Regions from separate parts of the Nonomuraea sp. NPDC052265 genome, predicted to be linked through region 1. Evidence: riboswitches for the same ligand, from Rfam matches in the RefSeq annotation. Region 1 holds a riboswitch; each other region holds the start of a gene.
What was found. A riboswitch is a leader RNA that binds a small molecule or an ion and turns the genes downstream of it on or off. The one in region 1 is predicted to bind cyclic di-AMP.
Positions count from the first base shown of each region.

Region 2: another riboswitch for cyclic di-AMP. It lies ahead of ACIHAD_RS18965 (hypothetical protein); the one in region 1 lies ahead of ACIHAD_RS36245 (NlpC/P60 family protein).
Region 3: another riboswitch for cyclic di-AMP. It lies ahead of ACIHAD_RS10320 (C40 family peptidase); the one in region 1 lies ahead of ACIHAD_RS36245 (NlpC/P60 family protein).
Region 4: another riboswitch for cyclic di-AMP. It lies ahead of ACIHAD_RS16385 (CHAP domain-containing protein); the one in region 1 lies ahead of ACIHAD_RS36245 (NlpC/P60 family protein).

Region 1 is NZ_JBIUBJ010000017.1:48,853-53,147, forward strand. Features, by position in the region: gene ACIHAD_RS36235 (cytochrome P450) at 1-858, opposite strand, end outside; gene ACIHAD_RS36240 (LuxR C-terminal-related transcriptional regulator) at 1,044-1,256, shown strand; gene ACIHAD_RS36245 (NlpC/P60 family protein) at 1,285-2,328, opposite strand; cyclic di-AMP (ydaO/yuaA leader) riboswitch at 2,335-2,486, opposite strand; gene ACIHAD_RS36250 (amino-acid N-acetyltransferase) at 2,774-3,343, shown strand; gene ACIHAD_RS36255 (RDD family protein) at 3,429-4,295, shown strand, end outside.
Region 2 is NZ_JBIUBJ010000005.1:421,217-425,511, forward strand. Features, by position in the region: gene ACIHAD_RS18955 (MFS transporter) at 1-1,268, shown strand, start outside; gene ACIHAD_RS18960 (DUF5302 domain-containing protein) at 1,316-1,516, shown strand; cyclic di-AMP (ydaO/yuaA leader) riboswitch at 1,682-1,816, shown strand; gene ACIHAD_RS18965 (hypothetical protein) at 1,994-2,707, shown strand; gene ACIHAD_RS18970 (alpha/beta fold hydrolase) at 2,837-3,718, shown strand; gene ACIHAD_RS18975 (hypothetical protein) at 3,727-4,098, opposite strand; gene ACIHAD_RS18980 (roadblock/LC7 domain-containing protein) at 4,124-4,295, opposite strand, start outside.
Region 3 is NZ_JBIUBJ010000003.1:182,240-186,534, forward strand. Features, by position in the region: gene ACIHAD_RS10310 (NYN domain-containing protein) at 1-279, shown strand, start outside; gene ACIHAD_RS10315 (NlpC/P60 family protein) at 412-1,338, shown strand; cyclic di-AMP (ydaO/yuaA leader) riboswitch at 2,241-2,403, shown strand; gene ACIHAD_RS10320 (C40 family peptidase) at 2,564-3,016, shown strand; gene ACIHAD_RS10325 (hypothetical protein) at 3,217-4,047, shown strand; gene ACIHAD_RS10330 (M48 family metallopeptidase) at 4,059-4,295, shown strand, end outside.
Region 4 is NZ_JBIUBJ010000004.1:599,778-604,072, reverse strand. Features, by position in the region: gene ACIHAD_RS16390 (class I SAM-dependent methyltransferase) at 1-680, shown strand, start outside; gene ACIHAD_RS16385 (CHAP domain-containing protein) at 734-1,438, opposite strand; cyclic di-AMP (ydaO/yuaA leader) riboswitch at 1,451-1,588, opposite strand; gene ACIHAD_RS16380 (Gfo/Idh/MocA family protein) at 1,709-2,662, opposite strand; gene ACIHAD_RS16375 (aldo/keto reductase) at 2,682-3,503, opposite strand; gene ACIHAD_RS16370 (hypothetical protein) at 3,601-4,295, shown strand, end outside.

The DNA of each region.
Region 1 (4,295 bases):
GAGCTGGACCGGCGGATCGAAGCGCAGCACCTCCTCGACCACCTCCCTCGGCCGCTCGGCGGCTCGGTGCAGCAGGTCGTGCCGCAGCAGATTCAGCACGCCGTTGGCGATGAGGTTGACGGTGGTCTCGTGCCCGGCCACGAGCAGCAGCACGCAGGTCGCCAGCAGTTCGGCCTCGGTCAGCTCCTCGACGTGCGCGAGGGCGCTCAGGAGGTCCTCGCCGGGACGGTCGCGCCGCAGGGCGATCAGGCGGCGGAAGTAGTCGCGGAACTCGTTCCTGGAACGCTCCGTTTCCGACATGAGGGCATCTGTCAGCATCGGGTCAAGTCCGCGGGCAAGGGCCTCGCTCCATCCGCGGAAGCGCTCGTGGTCCTCCGGGGGCACCCCGAGCATCTCGCTGATCACCATCACCGGCAGCGGGTGGGCGAAGCCGGAAATCAGCTCCGCCTCCTCCGGCAGCCGCGCGACCAGTCCGGCGGTGATCTCCTCGACCCGCGGCCTGAGCCGTTCCACCATGCGCGGCGTGAACGCGCGGCTGACGAGGCCACGCAACCGGGTGTGATCGGGCGGGTCCATGAGCAGGAACGACCTGCCGGGCTGACCTGCCTCTTCCGCCACGGGTGCGGACGTTCCGTGACCGAACCCCGGGTCGCGCAGCACTGCCGCGCACAGCTCGTACGTGGTCACGACGAGCAGCCCGCCGCGCGTTCTGAAGATCGGCCCGGCCGCCCGCAGCTCGCGATATCGGACGTACGGATCGCGCACAAATTGCGGATCCGAGGGATCAAAACCCAGCAGGTCGGTGGCGCTCATCGGCGGCGGGACCGGGCCGCCGAATTGATCGTTTGGACCGTTCATAGCGGGTCATGGCGTGCCGACATATGCGGAGTACGTCACATATAAGTGATCATGTCAATAGCACTGGTCAAGGGCGCCGATTGTCATGCTTGACGACCTTTCCACGATGCGTTTACCTTCACCGAGACGAGCGGCTTTGCTTCGACTGAAAGGTCCAAGTTCTGCTGTTGGGGGGAGGGCTCCCGGTGGATGTGCTCACTGAAGGCGTTGAGCTGAGCCACGCGGATTTGGCGTTACTGGCTGAGCTGGCCAGAGGAGTGACCGTCGACCGGGTCGGCAGACGGCTGGATATCAGCGGACGGACCGTGCGCCGGAGACTGCGAGGCATCTGCGACCGCATAGGCGTGGCCACGGCGATCGAGGCCGTGGCCTGGGCGGCGCGCCGCCAGCTCATCTAGCGGCGCGCGGTCCGAAGTGGTTCGCCGATCAGTCCGCGATGCGCACGCCGCCGGCGAACGGCCGCCTGTCGATCGAGGCGATCCGCACGACGTCGCCCGTCTGCGGGGCGTGGACCATCATGCCGCCGCCGATGTAGATGCCGACGTGGTGCAGGTCGCTGTAGAAGAAGACCAGGTCGCCGGGGCGGAGCTCGTCGCGGTCGACGTGCGTGCCGGCCGTCCACTGGTCGCCGGTGTAGTGGGGGAGCGAGATGCCCACGCGCTGGTAGGCGGCCATCACCAGGCCGGAGCAGTCGTAGGAGCGCGGCCCTTCCGCGCCCCACACGTACGGCTTGAGCTGCTGGGTGAGGGCCCACTTGGCGGCCTGGGCGGCCTTGCCGTCGCCGATGACCGGCAGGTTGACGCGTACGGCGCGGGTGCCGGGCCGGCCGGCCTCGCCGACGGCCCGCCGGTAGAGGTTGCTCTCGACCTTGGTGACCAGCTTGGTGATCTTCGAGCGCCTGCCCTCCAGATCGCTGACGAGCTTCTGGACCTCGGCGATGCGGGTCTTGGCGCCGGCCCTGGCCCGCTCGGCGGCCTCCATGGCCTTGGCGAGCTGGTTGACCTCCTCGCCCTGCTGCTGTTCGAGCGCGTACGTGGTCGCGGCCCGGTCGAGGAAGGTCTCGGGGTCGTCGGACTGGGCGAAGACCAGGGCCTTGTCCAGGCCGCCGGTGATGTAGGCGTTCTGGGCCAGCAACGTGGCCCTGGCGCGCTTGGCGGCCAGGTCGGACTCGCTGGTGGCCAGGATCTTCTGGGCGGCGTCGTTGGCCTTCTGCGCGGCCTTCAGCCGTTCGCGCTGCCCGTTGTACTCCTCGGTCAGCGTCTCGATCTCTTCGTGCATCTTCTCGACCTGGTCGGCCAGGTCGGAGAGCGACGGTTTCGGGTCGGCGGCGGCGGAACCGACGGGGACGGCGAACAGGATCGCGGCGACGGCGGCGCCGATGACGCCGAGGCGCCGTGAGCGCCCGGCCTGTTCCCGGGGGCGGGCGTGCCTGCCTCCCGACTTCCCTCCGCGGTCGAGCGTCCGCTTCACCAACCAAGCTCCTCTCATCGACGCCGGCCGGGTTAGCTGACGGGTTCGGGCCGGAGCAGCCCTACCGAGATGATCGGATTCACCCCGAGTGGTGGCGCGAGGTGCTCGCCACCGGTGGTTCCCCGGCTTCCCTCGCGGGAATTGGGCGTGTCTTTCCGCGCGCATTACGCGGAGAACATCGTCGCTGGACACTAATGCACTCCGGGTTCACGCTCAACCGGAACTGCCGAGTCTGTAGAGGTTTCACAACTGAAGGGTCACAAGGTGATCTCGTGGGTAGCCGTACGGAAGCGGGCTTCTGCACCTTTTGTCCAGCATTTGGGGGGCTGAGGGCTGGAGGAAGGCTCCAAGTCAGTGCGTGTTCATCTGACCACGGCATGTGATGAGATGCCCGAGACGTGGGATTTAGGGCTGAGCCGTAATGAGATCTGTACCCTGGAGAGCCATGGAGCAGGTGGCCGAAGTGGCAGTCCCCGAGACCGCGGTCGTGGTCAGGCGTGCCCGCACGCCCGACGTGCGCGCGATCAGGCGTCTCGTGGACACCTACGCGGGCGCGGGGCCGCGGCTCCTGGAGAAGGCCACGGTCACGCTGTACGAGGACGTCCAGGAGTTCTGGGTGGCCGAGCGGAGCGGGGAGGTCGTCGGCTGCGGCGCGCTCCACGTGCTCTGGGAGGACCTCGCCGAGGTCCGTACGGTGGCGGTCGATCCCGCGTGCCGGGGAACGGGGGTCGGGCATCGGATCGTCTCGGCACTCGTCCGGCAGGCGAAGGATCTGGGGCTGCGGCGTGTATTCTGTCTGACTTTTGAGGTCGACTTCTTCGCGAGGCACGGTTTCCGCCCCATCCAGGGCACACCGGTCTCACCCGAGGTCTACGCCGAGTTGCTGGCCTCGTACGACGAGGGTGTGGCGGAGTTCCTTGATCTGGAGCACGTCAAACCGAACACCCTTGGCAACACCCGCATGCTGCTGCATCTGACATCGGGTGACGCGGACCTTGACCACTTGGAAAGGTGATTGTTGATACCTATGTCGATACGTTGGGCAGCACAGGCATGTGTCCTGACACGTGCCACATGCGCACTCGAAGCGAGGTGACACGGTGAGCACCGGACAGCCGCCGTATCCACAGGACGAATCCGGCGAGAACCCCGAGTACGGGCAGCACCAGGGCCGTCGCCCCGGTGAACCCGACCCGGACGTGACTGTGGTCGGCTACCGGGCGGACGACGCCTACGGCCAGCCCCCATATGGCCAGCAGCAGCAACAGGGCTATGGCCAGCAACCCCAATATGGTCAGCAACCGCAGCAGTACGGTCAGCAGCAGGGCTCCGGCCAGCAGCCCCAGTACGGCCAGCAGCAGGGATATGGCCAGCAGCAGGGCTACGGCCAGCAGCAGGGCTACGGCCAGCAGCCGCAGTCCTCGGGCCAGCAGTACACCCAGCCCGGCTACGGCCAGGAGGCCCAGTACGGCCAGCAGGCCGCCACGGGCCAGCAGGGCTACGGCCAGCAGCCGCAGTCCTCCGGCCAGCAGTCCTCCGCCCAGCAGGGCTACGGACAGCAGGGCTACGGCCAGGAAGCGCAGTACGGTCAGCAGGGCTACGGCCAGCAGCCCGCCTCGGGCCAGCAGGGTTACGGCCAGCAGCCGCAGTCCTCGGGCCAGCAGTACGCCCAGCCCGGTTACGGTCAGGAGGCCCAGCCCGGCTACGGCCAGGAGGCCCAGTACGGTCAGCAGGCCGCCTCGGGGCAGCAGGGCTACGGCCAGCAGCCCCAGTACGGCCAGCAGCCCCAGTCGCTGCCCGACTACAGCCAGCAGTCGCAACCCGACTACGGTCAGCAGTCGCAACCCGGCTACGGCCAGCAGCAGGGCTACGGCCAGGAGGCCCAGTACGGTCAGCAGGCCGCCTCGGGCCAGCAGGGTTACGGCCAGCAGCCGCAGTCATCGGGCCAGCAGTACGCCCAGCCCGGT
Region 2 (4,295 bases), on a different contig from region 1:
TGCCGCTGTACGGCCGGCTCTCCGACCAGCACGGCAGGAAGCCGCTGCTGCTCGTCGGGATGTCGGTGTTCGTCGCCGGATCGGCGCTGTGCGGCCTGGCCCAGGACATGACCCAGCTCATCGCGTTCCGGGCCGTGCAGGGGCTGGGCGCGGGCGCGCTGCTGCCGCTCTCGCTGGCCCTGGTGATGGAGATGTTCCCGCCCGGCCGGAACGGCGCCCGGGTGCAGGGCGCGCTCGGTGGCGTGATGGCGTTGACGTACCTGGCCGGGCCGTTCCTGGGCGGGTTGTTCACCGACCACGCGAGCTGGCGGTGGGCCTTCTACGTGAACGTGCCGCTCGGGATCGTGCTGATCGCGATCGTGGTGCTGCGGCTGCCGTTCCGTCCGGGCACCGGCGGCGGGGGCCGGCCGGACTACCCGGGCATCGCGGTGTTCACCGTGGCCATCAGCGCGCTGCTGCTCGGCCTGACCGAGAAGGGCGTGGACGGCAACTCCTGGACCTCCCTGCCCGTGGCCGGGCCGATCCTGCTGGCCCTGGTCCTGCTGGTCGCGTTCGTGCTGGTCGAGCTGCGGGCGGCGAGCCCCATCATGCCGATGCACCTGTTCCGGGACCGCACGTACACGCTGGTCAACGCGACCTCGTTCGTCACGGCCTTCTGCATGTACGCCGGCGTGGTGTTCCTGCCGCGCTACTTCCAGCAGGCGCTGGGCGTCAGCGCCACCGAGTCCGGGCTGCGGATCTACCCGATGACGCTGGCCATGGTGGCGGGCAGCGCGCTCATGGGGACGCTGATGTCCAGGACGCGCACGTACAAGCCGTGGCTGGTCGGGGCGCCGTTCCTGCTGGCGGCCGGCAGCCTGCTCTGCCTGAACCTGACCCCGCACACCGACGGCCTGTGGCTGGCCGGGTGGATGGTGCTCCTCGGGCTCGGCATGGGGCCGATGTTGTCGGGACTGACCGTGGCCGTGCGGCAGGCCGTCGAGCCGCGGTACATCGGCACCGCCTCGGCCAACCTCACCTTCTTCCGGCAGATCGGCGGCTCGGTGGCGCTGGCCCTGGCCGGCACGGCGTACACGTCGGTCATCACCACGGACGCGCCCGTGCACGGACTCGCGGCCGCGCACGCCTCGGCGGCGGCCCTGGTGATCCCGTCGCTCGGCGTGGCGGGCGCGGTGATCGCCCTGGTCGCGCTGGTCATGATGCCCGGCAGGCGGCTGGAGCGGCCGCCGGCACAGGAAAGCAGAGTGGAGGCCGGTTTCGCGTCGTAAGCGGCGTCATGCGAAGCTGTGGATGTCCCCAATACCAGGAGGTCCTCATGGCGGAAACACCGGAGCCGGAAGTCAGCGAGACTCCCGAGGACGAGATGAAGCGCAAGTTCCGCGAGGCGTTGGAACGCAAGCGTGATCAGCAGGCCGACTCGGCCGCGGGTGGCAGGGGCGTGGACCCGTCGAAGATCCACGGGGCGCACGGTCCGGCCGGGAGTAAAAGATCCTTCAGGCGCAAGAGCGGCGGCTGAAAGGCCCGATTTAACTGGGGGTACGGCATGCCGTACCCCCTTTCTCTTTACCTCGATAGGTAGATCTTTACCCGGTTCATGACGATTCGTTTGTATTTGTCCGAATCTCTGGGTACCGTCTTAACCAATTACCAGCTGGTGGCGTAGTCCCTACCAGGAGAGGGGCGACAGCTGGCGCCGAATCCCGACTTGTCGGGAACCGGGGAACCATCTCATTGGGGTGAATCCGGCCATGTGCCGGTAGGGCATCTCCACGCCCGAACCCGTCAGCTAACCCGGTAGGCGAGATGGAGAGGACTTCACCGCATGTACCAGCTCGTCGTACCCCCGGACAGTGTAGTGACGACCGCCTACTGAGCGGTCTCTTCCCTGACTTTCCCCCACGCGCCGCGTAACCACCTTTTCGGCGCTCTGCCCGGTTACGCACCGTAGTCACGCGCGTTCCCCCTGTCCCCTCGCGAAGGACTTCACTGCTTCATGTCTCGATTTGGCCTGCGCTCTCTCGCCCTGTTGTCCGTGTCCGCCGTGGGCGCGCTGACGATTTCCGCCACCGGCGCCCACGCCGACACCGGCGACGACCAGAAGATCCTGCTCAAGGGTTCCACCAAGGCCTCCTACTTCTGGGACGACTCCTCCGGCCGCGCCGGCGACACCGGTCTCCCCGCCAGCGGCAAGCCCATGCAGAAGGGCCTGGCCGCCAGCCCCAGCTGGCCCCTCATGACCGAGGGCTACGTGACGTACAACGGCAAGAAGATGCCGTTCTTCGTGGGCGACCGCGGCCCCGGCGAGCCCTCCAGCCGCGGCGTCATGCTGGACCTCGACGCCAAGACCTTCGCCGAGCTGACCGGCGGCACCTTCAACCCCGACACCCTCGGCGTGGACGGCAACGGCGGCGAGGGCCACATCAAGATCGACTACGTCATCACCAAGTGGGGCGACGGCAAGGGCAAGAAGAACTACCCCGTGGCCTTCTCCAGCGGCGCGTGGGGCAGGTACGACGCCAACCCGGCCGAGCCCCCCACGGTCCTGGCCGACAAGCCCGCCGACGACGCGACCGGTTCCGCCGGCGGTCAGGGTGGCGTCGGGAAGACCGTCGCGATGGGCGGCACCGTCATGGCCGGCGTGCTGGTGCTGGCCGGCGGCGGCGCGGTGCTCGGCAGCGAGCGCCTGCGCAAGCTCCTCAACGACTGATCCGCGCATCGACGACGGATCCGCGGATCAACGACGGATCCGCGGATCAACGCTGACCCGTGGATCGACTGCGGACCCGCGGACATACCGGCCTTTACGCCGGGCGACCAGAATGACATTCTGGTCGCTGTGATCCAGCGCGCAGCCGCCAACGGCATCGAGATCGCCTACGAGAGCTTCGGCTCACCCGCGGGCAGGCCCCTGCTGCTCATCATGGGACTCGGCGCCCAGCTCATCCACTGGGACGACGAGTTCTGCGAACTCCTGGCCGATCAGGGCCACCACGTCGTCAGGTTCGACAACCGCGACGCGGGCCTGTCCACGCACCTCCACGACGAGGGCGTCCCCCCATGGGGAGCGCCCTCGCCGTACGTGCTGGACGACCTGGCCGACGACAGCGCCGGGCTCATGGACGTCCTGGGCCTGCCCGCCGCGCACGTCGTCGGCGCCTCGATGGGCGGGATGATCGCCCAGGCGCTGGCCCTCCGGCATCCCGCGCGCGTGCTGAGCCTGACCTCGATCATGTCCACGCCCGGCCCCCAGGCGGCCCCGCCGACCGAGGCGGCCGCCGCGGTGCTGTTGGCCAAGCCCGCGACCGACCGCGAGACGGTCGTCGCCGGCGCCCTGGCGACCTGGGCCGTCATCGGGTCGCCCGGCTACGAGCTGGACCGCGAACGCGTCGCCCGGCTGGCCGGGCTCGCCTTCGACCGCTGCCACGACCCGGCCGGCACGGCCCGCCAGCTCGCCGCCATCATGGGCTCCGGCGACCGTACGGCGGCGCTGGCCGGGCTGAAGGTGCCCGCGCTGGTCATCCACGGCGAGGACGACCAGCTCGTGCCGCCCGCCGGCGGCCGGGCCACCGCGGCCGCCATCCCGGGCGCCCGCCTGGTCACCTACCCCGGCATGGGCCACGACCTGCCCCGCCCCCTCTGGCCCGCGATCATCGCCGAGATCACCGGCCACACCGGCTCCGCGGCGCCCGTACGGCCGGAGGTCGCCACGGAACCGTGAGGCGGCGCTCAGAGCTCCAGCTTCTCCTCGATGACCTTGAGCATGTGCCGGGCCAGGGCCAGATTGGCCCGGTTGCGGTCGAGGGCGAGGTAGAGGAACAGGCCCTTGCCGCTGCGGCCCGTGAGCGGGCGGATGATGTGGTACTGGGCGGTCAGCGTGATGAGGATGTCCTCGATGCCGTCCTTGAGGCCCAGCGAGTCCATCGTGCGCAGTTTGGCCTTGATGACCTCGGTGTTGCCCGCCGCCGCGACCTGAAGGTCCAGCTCCTTCGAGCCGCCGAGCGTGCCGAGCGCCATGCCGCTGCCGTGGTCGACGATCGCCGCTCCGATCGTGCCGTCGATGCTCATCATCTCCTTGAGGGAGACGTCCATGCCTGCCATGCTTTCCTCCGCTTCGGTGGGATGGTCAGTGCTTGCGTGCCACGGCGGCCACGGAGGCCGCCGTCTTCCTGCCCTCCAGCCGGAGGAGCCCGACGTTGGCGCCGGGTCCCGCCAGGACCGTGAGGACGATCGTGGGGCCCGCGGCGTAGAAGGCCACGAACCCGGCGGTGCCGGACACGAGGGTCTCCTCGAACGTC
Region 3 (4,295 bases), on a different contig from region 1:
GGGCTGGTCGCGCAGACCCGCGTCGAGGTCACGGTGGTCTTCGACGGCGCCGAGCTCAACGCGCCCGTGCAGGTGGTGGCGCCGCGCGGGGTGCGGGTGCTGTTCAGCGCGCCGGGGGAGATCGCCGACGACCTCATCCGCCAGCTCGTCCGCGCCGAGCCGCCCGGCCGGGCCATCGCCGTCGTCTCCTCCGACCGCGAGGTGGCCGAGTCCGTACGCCGGATGGGTGCCAGACCGGTTCCGTCGGCTTTGCTGCTGCGCCGGTTGGGCCGTGCATAAGTTACGAATTAGCACTTTTGGCAAGACCCCGCCCGCCACTTCTGTACTATTTCGCCCCAGGTGTAATCCCTGGGAGGCGACGCTGTGAGGTTTGGCCGGGTGACGGTGGCCGCGGGTCTCGCGATCGGACTGATGACGGTCCCGATGGGTGCGGCGCTCGCTGATCCCAAGCCCACTCTCAAGCAGGCCAAGGCCAAGCTGGAGAAGCTCAACGACAAGGCCGACAAGGTCGTCGACCGGTACAACACGGCGACCGAGGAGTACAAGAAGGCCAAGAGCGCCTACACCAGGCTGAACGACCGCTACAAGCAGAAGCTGCAGACGGTCGCCGACCTGCGGGCCGAGATCATCAGGGTGGCGGTGGACTCGTACAAGATGGGCGGGGACGTCGCGTCGCTGCCCGGCATGGTCGGCGCCGACGCCCCCGAGAACCTGCTGGCCGGGCTGGCCATGGCAGGGCAGCTCTCGCGCGAGCGGCTGGAGAAGCTGGCCGCCTTCGACCGCGAGAACAAGGGGCTCAAGGCCGAGCGCGACAACGCCGAGGCCGCCCTCGCGGACGCCGACAAGGAGCGGGACGCCGTCCAGAAGGAGCGCGCCGAGGTCCTGAAGCTGGTCGGCCAGCAGAAGAAGCTCCTGGACAAGCTGGGGGCGTACAACCCGGGCAACCCCAACAGCACCGGCATCAAGTACACCGGGCCCGCCTCGGGCAGCGCGGCCGCCGTCCTGCGCTTCGCCTTCGCCCAGGTCGGCAAGCCGTACATCTACGGCGGCACGGGCCCACGTGGCTACGACTGCTCAGGACTGACCCAGGCCGCCTGGCGTGCGGCCGGCGTCTCGTTGCCGCGTACGACGTGGCAGCAGTGGGCCTGGGGCGCCGGCCGCAAGGTGGACATCAAGAACCTCCAGCCGGGGGACCTGATCTTCAGCGAGGGGCTCGGGCACGTCAGCATCTACGCGGGCGGGGGCAAGATCGTGCATGCGCCGCAGACGGGCGACGTCGTCAAGGTCGTCCGCCTCGCCGACTACGGCCGCTCCCTCGTCGGCGCCATCCGCCCCTGACGCCCCTCCCCACCCTTGTGAATCCCGCCCCACTACCAACCCCAGTGGGGCGGCCCCAGCAGGATGGCCAGTGCGACGGCCGCAGTAGGACGGTCCCCACCTCCGGCCCAAGTCGAGCACCCCGAGGCACGTCCAGGCTCCCGTTCCAGCACCCGGCCCACCGTCCGCCCTCCTGGCCGTCAGGGTGGAAATGAGAGCCACAACGGGCCGTACGGGTGTCCTCAGCGCGTCCCCTGCCGTCCGGCCGCACGGGAGCCACTCCCCATAGCGGCCCACTCCCATGCCGCCCTGTCCCGGGCCGCCTGGCCTCGCCTCCACTCTCCCCGCCGCCCAGGCCCGAGCCTCAGACCGGCTGTCCACAGCCTCGCGCCTCTCCGCCATCACCCGTGTCGAGGACCCGCCGTCGCCTCCCAGCCCGCTCCGTCCGCGTCCTCGGCCACGGGGGTCGGAGCGCCTTGTACGCCGCCCCAAGCGGCCGACCTTGTTCCTCTCGCGTGGGAGCCATGTCGAGCCCGGCTGCTTTCGGGAGCGGGGGCGGCATGTCCGGAAGTCGGTCGTCCGCAGTCGCTGTCCGGTCGTGTTCGGGCGTTGTCAGGGTGGGGGGATGAAGGGGACGAAAGGGGTGAAAGGGTCCTGACAACCGGGTGTGGCGGGAAGTGTGAGAAGGGTCACATTCAGGTAACGACGCCCTCCGCTCCAGCAGGGGTTTCGCTCCTTACTTCCACCTTTATCTGATCTTTACAACCTGACTCCCCTTTTGCCAAATCTTGACCCTTCGGCGTAGTTTCTGGCGTCGCGGTCAGCAAGCCATGCGAGCCGCGACCCGACATCGGAACCCCCGATGTGGACAAGATAAAAATCCGTCGGTCGCCGCCGATATCCCCATTGAGACACATCGATCGGGTGGCGACCTGCCGAGTCCGTGCAGCCAGGAGGCACGGAGCCGGGGACCCAAAGATCCCGTCATCCCCCGGGATCAGGGGTGAATCAGCGCTTAGCGCGCTGTAGGGCGACTTCCAGGCCCGAATCCGTCAGCTAACCCGGTAGGCGTTCGTGGAAGACACAAGGAGAAATCCTGTCTACCTCTCTGCACAACCCCCGTCTGTCCCGTCTTGCCCTGAGGGGCGTCGCACTCACGATGACCGTGACGGCCGGAGGTGCGGTCCTCCATGCCGTGCCGGCCGGGGCGCAGACGGTTAGCGAATCGGCCGTCAGGCTCACCGCGGTGTCCAGCACCGCCAAGGCGGCCACTGCCAAGTCGGCCAAGTCGGCGAAGAGCGCCAGGTCGGCGAAGGCGGCGAGAGCCGCTCGGCAGACGTCGAAGGCCCGCAGGGCCGTCGTCGTCGCCAAGCACCAGATCGGCGACCCGTACCGGTACGGGGCCACGGGTCCTGGTTCGTTCGACTGCTCCGGACTCGTCCAGTACGCCTGGAAGAAGGCCGGGGTGCGACTCCCGCGCGTGGCGAGCAGCCAGTTCGCCCGCATCAGGCACAAGGTCTCCTGGCGCCATCTCAAGCCGGGCGACCTGGTGTTCTTCAACGGGCTGGGCCACGTCGGCATGTACGTCGGCCACGGCAAGATGATCCATTCGCCGAGGACCGGCGAACGGGTGCGCATCGACAAACTGGGCGGATGGCGGAAGTCGTCGTTCGTCGGCGCGGTGCGTCCCGGCGCGTGACAACAGGCCCCGCCCGGACCCTCCCCGGTCCGGGCCGGGGCCTGTCGCATGTCCGGCCTCGGGAACATGTCCGCCTCGGGAACATGTCCGGCGTCGGGAACATGTCCGGCGTCATGAACAGGTCCGGCCTTGTGAAGGCGGCGCATGCCCGGCCCTGGTGAAGGGGTCGTGAGGGCCTCCGGGCCGACTAGCATCGGGCCGTGTCCTCGCAGGTGCGTCCGTTCCTCCGCGGTCCGCGTCTGCTCCTGCCCGTCCTGCTGCTGGCGGCGGTTCTCGTGGTCGCCGACGCGCCGCCCGACACCGTCCTGCCCGCCGGGGCGCGGGGGTCGTGGGGCGACGGCGGTCAGGTGGCCCGCGGCGGACGGTCCGTGGTCGTGGGGCATCGCGCCGAGCCCGGCGTGCTCGCCGATCTCGCCCGCCGCGCCGACCTCGCCGGACGGCGGGTGTCCGAGGTGCTCGGCCGGCCGGTACGCGCGGTGGTCGTCGTACCGGACACCGACGCCGAGGCGGCCACGCTGGCGGGCACGGGCCCGCTGGACGGGCTGGCCGCGGTGGCCGACGGCGCCAGGGTGATCGTCGTGCCCGGCTCCTTCGCGCGGCTCACCCCCACCGGACGTGACGTCGTCCTCACCCATGAACTCACCCACGTCGCCGCGGGCACCGACCGGCTGCCCGTCTGGCTCTACGAGGGATTCGCCGACTACGTGGCCTACCGCGACGCCGGGCTCCCCATCAGGACGGCCGCCGCCGAGCTCGCCGCCGAAGTACGGGCCGGCAGGCTGCCGAGCGAGTTGCCCGGACCTGCGGCTTTCGCCCCTACGGCCGCCGATCCCGGACGGCTCGCGCGGGCGTACCAGGAGGCCTGGATGGCGTGTCGCTTCCTCGCAGACCGGTTCGGTGACGGGACCCTGGTACGGCTCTACCGTGATGCCCGCGTGGCCGGCGTCGATCAGGCGCTCGCCTCCGTGGGGCTCACCGCCGAGACACTGGCGGCACGGTGGCGCGAGTACGTACGAGAGCAGCTCGCGTGAAGGGGAGGCAGATGAGCGAGCGGAACGACCCGCCCCGGGAGGGGGACGAGCCCGCAGGAGCGGTCGCCAGAGGGGCCGACGAGCCCGGCACGGCGGTCGAGACCGGGCACGGTGGGGGTGTGGCCATCAGGGGCGGCGAAGGCAGGCGCCCCGGCGACGACGGCCCCCCGCCCCCCTCCGGCAACGACGAACCTCCCGGCGCCGGGTCCTCCGGCGCCGGGTCCTCCAGCACTGGACCCTCCGGCGCC
Region 4 (4,295 bases), on a different contig from region 1:
TCGACCGCCGCCTGGCCGGCGACGTCGCCGGAAAGGACCTGCTCCACCTGCAGTGCCACTTCGGCATGGACACGCTGAGCTGGGCGCGGCTCGGGGCACGGGTGACCGGCGTCGACTTCTCCCCGGTGGCGGTCGCCCGGGCCCGCGAGCTGGCGGTCAAGGCGGGGCTGGCGGCCACGTTCGTGGAGGCCGACACGCAGCGGCTGCCCGAGTCGCTGGCCGGGGGCTTCGACGTGGCGGTGGCCACGTACGGCGTGTTGTGCTGGATCGGCGACCTCGCCGCCTGGATGCGCGGCGCGGCCATGGCGCTGCGGCCCGGCGGACGGCTGGTGCTGGTCGACCTGCATCCGGCCTACGAGACGGTGGCCTCGCTCGACCCGCTGGTGGTCGACTGGCCCTACGGCGGCGGCCAGGCCCACCGCGAGACGGTGACCGGCACGTACGCCGACGCCGGGGTGGTGACCGAGGCACAGGAGACCGTCCAGTACCCGTACTCGCTGGGCGAGATCGTCACGGCGGCGGCGCGCGCCGGGCTCACGGTCGCCGAGCTGGGCGAGCACGTCGCCGCCGAGACGGACCCGCGCGGGCTGCTGCCCGAGGGCGAGGACGGCCGGTACCGGCTCCCGTTCGGGGACTCGTACCTGCCGGTCCTGTACTCGCTGGTGGCGGTCCGGTCCTGAGACGCGGCGAGCGCGCGTCCCCCGTGCGGGACGCGCGCTCGGAGCCGGGGGAGTCAGCCCGCGTACTGCGGGTAGCCGTAGCCGACGACCTGCGACGTCGGACGGACGCGCTCCTCGACCTTGCCGTTGCCGGTGTTGCCCTCGACCGTGGAGATCGTGCCGTCGCCGTTGTCCCTGGTGACGAAGCCGACGTGCTGGATGGCGTCCAGGCTCTTGCTGCCGCCCCAGGAGAAGAAGACGACGGCGCCGGGCCTGGCCTCGGTGCCCCAGCGGTCGTTGGCGGCGAACCACTTGGCGTGGGCCACGGTCCAGGCGTCCCAGCCGACCTGCGGGCGGGCGCCGGTCTGCTCGCCGACCCAGGAGACGAAGATCGAGCACCAGGGCGCGTTGAGGTACATCGCGCGGGTGCCGCCGTCGCGGGCGATGGTCTCGGCGGCGCGTTGGGAGTCGGCGTACCACTTCTGGAACTTGGTGCCACCGCCGTAGGCGTTCTCGGAGGTGCCGACCTGGGCCTTGGCCAGGGCCAGGACCTGCGCGGCGGTGACGTTGACCCGGGTCTCCTCCGCCTTGCGAACCTGGGCGGCGGCCTGCGGCGCGACCGCCGGGCGTCCGGCGGCGGCGGCCGGGTCGGCGCTGTCGGCGGTGGCCGCGGTGGCCGCGGTGGCGTGGGCGCCGATCGCGGAGGCGAGGATGGTCGCGCCGAGCGCGGCGCGGACGTAGTTGATCTTCGGGGCACGGATGGGACGGTGTTTGGCCATCGAGGGCATTACTCCTTGCTTCCATGCCGCTTACCGGGTTAGCTGACGGGTTCGGACGTGGAAGCTGCCCTACGGCACCGAAGTGCCGATTCACCCCAAAGGACGTGGGTCCCCGGTTCCGCCCGGAGGCGGATTCAGCGGTCACAGGACGATCCTGTGAAATGTCTTGCGATGGTTTGACAAAGCCGGCGGACAAACCGGACGTCTGCCGCGAGATGCCCCACAAGGTAATACATCGGGCAAGAGCAAGGCAAATGCCTAAAGGTCCAGCTAGGAGAGTTGGCCCCGCGCGTCGGCCAGAAGCCCCATCATGGCAAGGGATTCGTCAAGCGGCATGACGGCGCTCTCGGTCCGGCCCTCGGCCGTGGCGGTACGCACCTCGCGCAGTTCCCCGGCGTACCCGTTGTCGGCCGGGTCGAGCACCAGCTCCTCCGTCTCCATCGACGGCCCCGACAGCAGCACCCGCTCCGGCGCCCAGAACGGCGCCAGGATGTCGGCCCGCATCGACGTGCCCACCACGCTCGCGTCGTTGGGGTGATGCGCGAGCAGGGACACCTCCACCAGCGCCCGCCGCCCGCCCGGGTACAGCAGCACGCCGCCCGCCTCGGCGTCGACCCCGCTGGGCGCCAGCGAGCCGGTCATCCGCAGCTCCCGCGGCATGCCGAGCAGGAGCTGAGCCAGCCCGAACGGGTAGATCCCCAGGTCGAGCAGGGCCCCGCCGCCCAGCTCCGGCGCCCACAGCCGATGGGCGGGGTCGTAGGGCAGCGCGAACCCGAACGAGGCCCGCACCGAGCGGATCTCACCGAAACGCGGATCGGCCGCCACCCGCTGGATGAGCGGGTTGAAGCGCATCCACATGGCCTCCATGAGGAAGACCCCGGCCGCGCGGGCCAGCGCCACCATCCGCTCGGCGTCGGCCACGGTGGCCGCCAGCGGCTTCTCGCACAACACGGACTTGCCCGCCGCGATGGCCGCCTCGGCCACCTCCAGGTGCTGGGCGTGCGGCGTGGCGACGTAGACCGCGTCGACGGCCGGATCGGCGCACAGGGCCTCGTAGGAGCCGTAGGCCGACTCCGCGCCCAGCTCGTCGGCCAGGGCCCGCGCCCTGAGCGGGCTCCGCGAGCCGACGGCGGCCACCCGCATGCCGGGCTCGGCCGCGATGGCCGCCCCCACGGTACGCGCGATGCCGCCGGTCGCCGCTATCCCCCAGGTGAAATCTCGCACGCCCGAGATCGTAGAGCGCTCAGGTCAGGTTGAACGAGTCGGGGTCGGGCCCGATCCGCCGTCCCGCGTTCATCGCGCCGATGGCCACCAGGTCCTCGGTGTCGAGGATGAAGTCGAACACGTCGATGTTCTCCTCGATCCGGGCCGGGGTGACCGACTTGGGGATCACCACGTTGCCGAGCTGAAGGTGCCAGCGGAGCACGATCTGCGCGGGCGTCTTGCCGTACTTCTCCGACAACACGCGCAGCGCCGGGTCGGACAGCAGCCCCTTGCCCTGCCCGAGCGGGCTCCACGCCTCGGTCAGGATGCCGTTGGCCTCGTGGAAGGCCCGCATCTCGCGCTGCTGGAAGTACGGGTGCAGCTCGATCTGGTTGATCGAGGGCGTGATGTCGGTCTCGTTCATCAGCCGGGTCAGGGTGGCGACCGTGAAGTTGGAGACGCCGATGGCCTTGGCCCGGCCGTCACGGTAGATCTTCTCCAGCGCGCGCCAGGCCTGCACGTACTTGTCCTGCTGCGGGACCGGCCAGTGGATCAGGAAAAGATCTACGTAGTCGAGGCCCAGGCGGGCCAGGCTCTCGTCGAAGGCCTGCTCGGCCCGCTCGTGGTCGCCGTTCCACAGCTTGGTGGTGACGAACACCTTCTCCCGTGGCACCCCGGCGGCGCGCACGGCCCGGCCGACGCCCTCCTCGTTCTCGTAGGCGGCGGCGGTGTCGACGTGACGGTATCCGGCGCGCAGCGCGGTCGTCACGGCGTGCTCGGCGTCGTCGGCAGAGACCTGCCAGACGCCGAAGCCGAGCTGTGGTATCTGCACACCGTCGGTGTTGAGCATCAGCGAGTTCATACCCTCCATTGTTCACGTGACGTTTCTTGCTGCTTAAGCAGGCCGGGCTAGCTTGTAGCGGGTCGTGCAAGGCCATCCACCGGCTGGGGGAAACAGAGTGGTCAGACAGGCGTCGGCCTGGGTGGAGTCCCCGCTCCAGATGCTGTGCGCCGTCGAGGCCCACCACGCCGGGCTGCTCGGCCCGGACACCGTGGTCGTGCCGCGCGCCGGCCTGCGCCCGCTGCGCGCCACCCGCAAGGAGCTGCGCCGCCTCGACCTGCCCGCCGGCCTGGTGCTGGACGAGCCGCGCGAGCGCATGCCGCGCCGCGTCCAGGCCGTGGGCGACGCGTTCTCCGGCAAGGTCCAGGTGCGCTGGCTGACCTCCGACCCCGGCCGCATCGTCGTCGTGGACGACGGCCTGGCCACGCTCAGGCTGCTCGAACTGCTGGCCGCCGGGCCGTACCGGCCGCTGCTGCGGGCACGGGCGACGCCGTCGCGGGCGCGCGCCCTGCTCGGCCTGGCCGCCGCGCTGCGGCTGCGGATGAGCCGGGTCTCGGTCTTCACCGCCCTGCCCGTCCCCGACGAGCTGGCCGCCGCCGTCCGCGAGGTGGGCGTCGACCTCGTACGCCACGACTTCGCCTGGCTGCGCGCCCAGCCGCCGAGCGCCCAGGGGCCCGCCGAGCGGACGGTCGTCCTCGGCACCTCCCTGGTCCGCAACGGCCTGGTGCACCGCGACCACTACCTGCGCTGGCTGACCGACCTGGCCGGCCGCGAGCCGCTGGCCTACTACCCGCACCGCCGCGAGGACCCCGT